DNA from 2 places in the Pseudoflavonifractor intestinihominis genome. Region 2 is predicted to be linked to the other one. Evidence: riboswitches for the same ligand, from Rfam matches in the RefSeq annotation. Region 2 holds a riboswitch; the other holds the start of a gene.
What was found. A riboswitch is a leader RNA that binds a small molecule or an ion and turns the genes downstream of it on or off. The one in region 2 is predicted to bind cyclic di-GMP.
Positions count from the first base shown of each region.

Region 1 (2,196 bases), on a different contig from region 2:
AGGTTCTCATCCAGGGAGTCCAGATGGCTGGCCCGGGTGCAGACCTCGGTCATCTCCTCAAAGAGCTCCTTTTTCTCCAGCAGGGCGGCGTAGTCCTTGATCATCTGGAGGTAGAGGTTGTGGTATTCCACCGAGTAGGGGATGATCCACAGGGAGCCCTCCAGCTTGGGCAGAAAGTCCCCCCGGTAGAGCTGCTCGGCCTGGCGGTAGAGGGACAGGCGGCTCTCGTCGGACAGGCGGCCGTCGTTGGCCTTGTGGCACAGGGCCTCGAACTCGTCGATGTCCAGGGTACAGGAAATGTCCGGATTCCAGGAGTAGGACCCCCGGCGGGAGAGGATGGGCTCCACCTCCGAGCCGAACAGGGGCTCCAGCATGGCCCGCACCCGGTAGAGCAGGGTCTTGAGGGCGTTGACCGGGTTGGCGCTGTTCTCACCCGGCCAGAACTGCTCGATGAATTCGCTCTGGGGCACGTTCCGGTCCCGGTGGACCAGCAGGTAGGAGAGCACGTTCCAGAGCTTTTGGGAGCGATTTGCCTCGTCTGTCAGCACGTGACCGTCCACAGCGATGGAAAAACCGCCCAACATAGTGACTTTTACGTTTTTGATACCAGCGGAATCGCTCATGACAGGCACCTGCTTTCGTCGGTAATATTTCCGGGAAAAAACAATGGGCAGAATCCAGACTGTTCCTATTATAGCACAGGATTGAAAAGGCTGGAAGAGTCTTTTTTCTATTTTATCGGGAATTTTTTTCGTAAAAAAACAGCCTCCTGCCCAAAAGAGGCCGGACGGAAAAAGGGAAGTGAAAAAATATACTTTTTCAAAATATAACCCGAAATGTAACCTTGCGGTGGTAGAGTGGGTACAGCGCCGGACGAGACGGGATTTTTTCGCGGAAAGAAGCGGAAAAATCCGGCGGAATCCGGCAAGAAAAGGGCAAACCGGCTGAAAGGCCGGGACGCAAAGCCTGGAGGCTAAAGCGGTGGGGGAGCGCCGCCACGTCCGTCCGGCTGCCGCATACTTACAACTGCCCGCGCAAAGCGAGGAAGGAGAATGAGCATGTTGGCAAGAATGAGCAAGAAGGCCCTGGCCCTTCTCATGGTGTTCTGTATGGTGGTGAGCGCCCTGTCCATCGGGGCCCTGGCCGCTGTGGAGACCCCCAATGGGACCTATGACGGAGACCTGACCTTTGAGTACCATATCACGGCCAAGGCGCTGAAGGATATGGTGAAGGGCGAGAAGGAATACGGCTACCGCGATATCCACGGGGCCACCCTGTTCTTCGGCGACGACAGCCGGGAGCTGAAGTGGAACGGAGTGCCCAATATCTACTGGACTGCGGTGAGCGGCCTGGAGGACAAGCAGCCCGGGGACATGACCGCCCTTGAGCTGTATCTGGACAACGGCTGCACCCGGAAGACCCTGCGCTTCAGCGGCGAGGAGCTTCAGGCCCTGTTCTATGAGAAGGCTGCAAGCGGCTTCTACGAGATTGAGCTGAAGGACGCCGGCTCCACCCAGCCCGGAGAGCCCGAGCTGAGCATCCAGAACGTCTATGTGTATGTGGACGGCAAGGAGGGCCAGGGCACCCCCAACGACCACGGCTACTTCACCGTGGGCAAGATCCAGATGGAGCTGCCTGATCCCACCTCTGTGGTGGCCGGCGACAACTACTACAGCCAGTACGGCTCCGCCGTCTCCCTGACCGGCATGGAGCGCTTTGCGGCCAACAGCTGGCTGAACCTGGCCGACGTGGAGTGGTACATGCTCCGGGTGGCCGACGGCGCCGACAACTATGTGGACAGCGGCGAGTACGTCTGGCACCTGGACGGCAAGCTCCTGGACAAGGTCCAGCTCTACCACGTGACCTATGACGCCAACGGCGGCACCGGCACTGTGACCGACGAGGCGGGCTACATGGCCGGCCAGACCTTCACCCCCAAGAGCGGCGACGGCCTGACCCGGGACGGCTATGACTTCCTGGGCTGGTCCACCGACAAGAACGCCTCCGCCCCGGACAGCACCTTCGCCATCCCCTCCCAGGGCGGCGACGTGACTCTCTACGCGGTGTGGAAGGAGTCCAAGCCCACCTCCCAGACCTATGTGCTCCAGTACTACTACAAGGTGAACAACACCTACGTGAGCTTTGCCTCCGAGCTGTATGAGAGCGGCGAGACCGCCGTCATCATCAGCGGTGCGC
Region 1 is NZ_JBBMFK010000001.1:113,399-115,594, forward strand. It holds gene WMO64_RS00570 (AfsR/SARP family transcriptional regulator) at 1-623, opposite strand, end outside; cyclic di-GMP riboswitch class I at 925-1,017, shown strand; gene WMO64_RS00575 (InlB B-repeat-containing protein) at 1,059-2,196, shown strand, end outside.
Region 1: it holds a riboswitch for cyclic di-GMP, as region 2 does, so the genes downstream of both, WMO64_RS00575 (InlB B-repeat-containing protein) here and WMO64_RS13175 (right-handed parallel beta-helix repeat-containing protein) in region 2, are expected to answer to the same signal.

Region 2 (2,196 bases):
GCTGTTGGTGATGGTAGTCTCGCTGTCCACAGTGGCGGGCACGTTGTAGCTGCCCTTGATGCCCTGGATGGCCAGCGCGCCGCCATAGCCGCCGGTGCTGTCGGCGATGGTGCACTTCTCCAGCTTCAGGCTGGTGTCCATGGTGAAGGTGTCGGCCACCAGGATGGCGCCGCCCATGACCGCGGCGGTGTTGCCGGTGAAGGTGCTGTCGGAGATGACAGCGGGGCCGCTCTGGTGGGAGATGGCGCCGCCGTTGCCCGCGGTGCAGCTGTTGTCAGTAAAGGTGCAGTTGGTGACGGTCAGGCTGTTCTGGGCGCCGGAGCAGAGGCCGCCGCCCATACCGCTGGCGGTGTTGCCGGTGAAGGTGCAGCCGTCAAAGCGCAGAGCTTTGACGTTGTCCGCGTACGCGCCGCCGCCGCCCGAGCCGCTGACGCTGCTGTTGCCGGTAAAGGTCACGCCGGTAAAGGACACGGAATTGCTGTTGCTGCAGTACACGGCGCCGCCGGTGCCGCCCTGGTTGCCGGTGAAGGAGCTGTCGCTCACCGCGACGGTATCCACGCCCAGCATGTACAGCGCGCCGCCCAGGGTGTTGGCGTCGTCCCGGCCGTTGCTCTCAAAGGTGCAGCCGGTGACAGTGACCGAGGGGACCTTGGGCGCGTCGGCGCCCTCGCTGGTGGTGGGGCCCTTCACCGCCACGGCGGAGCCGTAGTTGGTGCCGGCGGTGCCCACATTGTTCTCCAGGGTGCAGCCCTCCATGTACAGGGAGCTGTCGGTCCACAGGGCGCTGCCCGTGCCCGCCACGTTGTTCTCAAAGGCGCAGTCCACCAGGGTCAGGGTGCTGGCCTTGCCGGCGGTGCAGTAGATGGCGCCGCCGTAAAATGCCGCGTTGCCCCGGCCGGCGCTCTGGCCGCCGTCCAGTGTGCCGTTCTTTACGGTCACGTCCACCGCGGCGCCGTCAGGGCTGGTGATGACCAGCAGCTGGTCCGCGCCGGCGCCCTTCAGGCTGTGGCCGTTCAGGTCCAGCACCAGGCTCTTGCTGATGTTTACGGCCCCGGCCAGCTCCACGTCCCCCTCCAGGGTGACCGTGCCGCCGGCCTCGGCGGCGTCCACCTGGGCCTGGAGGGCGGCCTGGCCGTCGGTGGGCTGGGTGTCGTCAGGGTTCTCGCCGGGGGTGGGGTCGGTGCCGCTCAGCACCTCCGGGCTGCCGGTGCTCTCCGGCTCCTCCGCCGCGATGGCGGCGGTGCCCAGCATCCCCACCACCATGCACAGGGTGAGGACCATTGCTAAGATCTTCTTCGTCTTTGCCAGCATATTTCATTTCTCCTTTCTTTCTCCGCTGCGGGAGAAAGGTCTATGAAATCTGCGGCGGCCGGACCGGCATGGCGGCAGCTGCCGCTTTAGCCTCCTGGCTTTGCGTCCCGGCCTTTCGGCCGGTTTGCCTTTGTCGCTTCTTCAGAAGGGGAGACCATCCCGAGTCAGGTCCGCCCCCGTCTACGGCAATACTGTATCATGCAACGGTTACATTTCGGTCACATTTCAAAAAATGTTTTTTATTTATATTTCTATTGTGAAGGAATGGGATCTTCTGTTCCCGCTTCATCCTCCCTATATGTGCGTATTCCCCCCTGATTTTCTATAAAACACTCATTTTCATTCATTTCCGCGCTTTTGTTTTCCATAGAAAAACATTTTTCTGTCATCTCTTTTTTTCGTAAAAAAACAATGGCTCTCCCCGCCAGCGGGGAGAGCCATTGTTCCTTCTGTCTCTATGGGCCGGGGACGGTCCGGTCCGCGCCGGTGATCCAGCCGCTGGCCGCCACCACGTCCCCCAGGTAGAGCACCGCCAGCTGGCCCGGCGTGGGGGCCCGGGCGGGGGTTTGCATCTCCAGCACCACGCTTTCCCCGTCGGCACGGGCCACGGCCGCCAGCTCGGTCTTGGAGTGGCGCAGGCGCACCGTCACCTCCAGCGGCTCCGGCAGGCCGTCCACGGCCAGCCAGTTCATGTCGGCGCAGTATACCCGCCCGGCCATCAGGTCGGCGCCGTCGGACAGCACCACCTTGCCGCAGGCCGGGTCGATCTCGGTCACATAGTACTTGTGGGGGCCGGACACCCCCAGCCCACGGCCCTGGCCCAGGGTGTACCGGTGGATGCCTCCGTGGCGGCCCAGCACCTTGCCGTCCCTGTCCACAAAGTCC
Region 2 is NZ_JBBMFK010000024.1:41,808-44,003, forward strand. It holds gene WMO64_RS13175 (right-handed parallel beta-helix repeat-containing protein) at 1-1,311, opposite strand, end outside; cyclic di-GMP riboswitch class I at 1,362-1,450, opposite strand; gene mnmA (tRNA 2-thiouridine(34) synthase MnmA) at 1,767-2,196, opposite strand, start outside.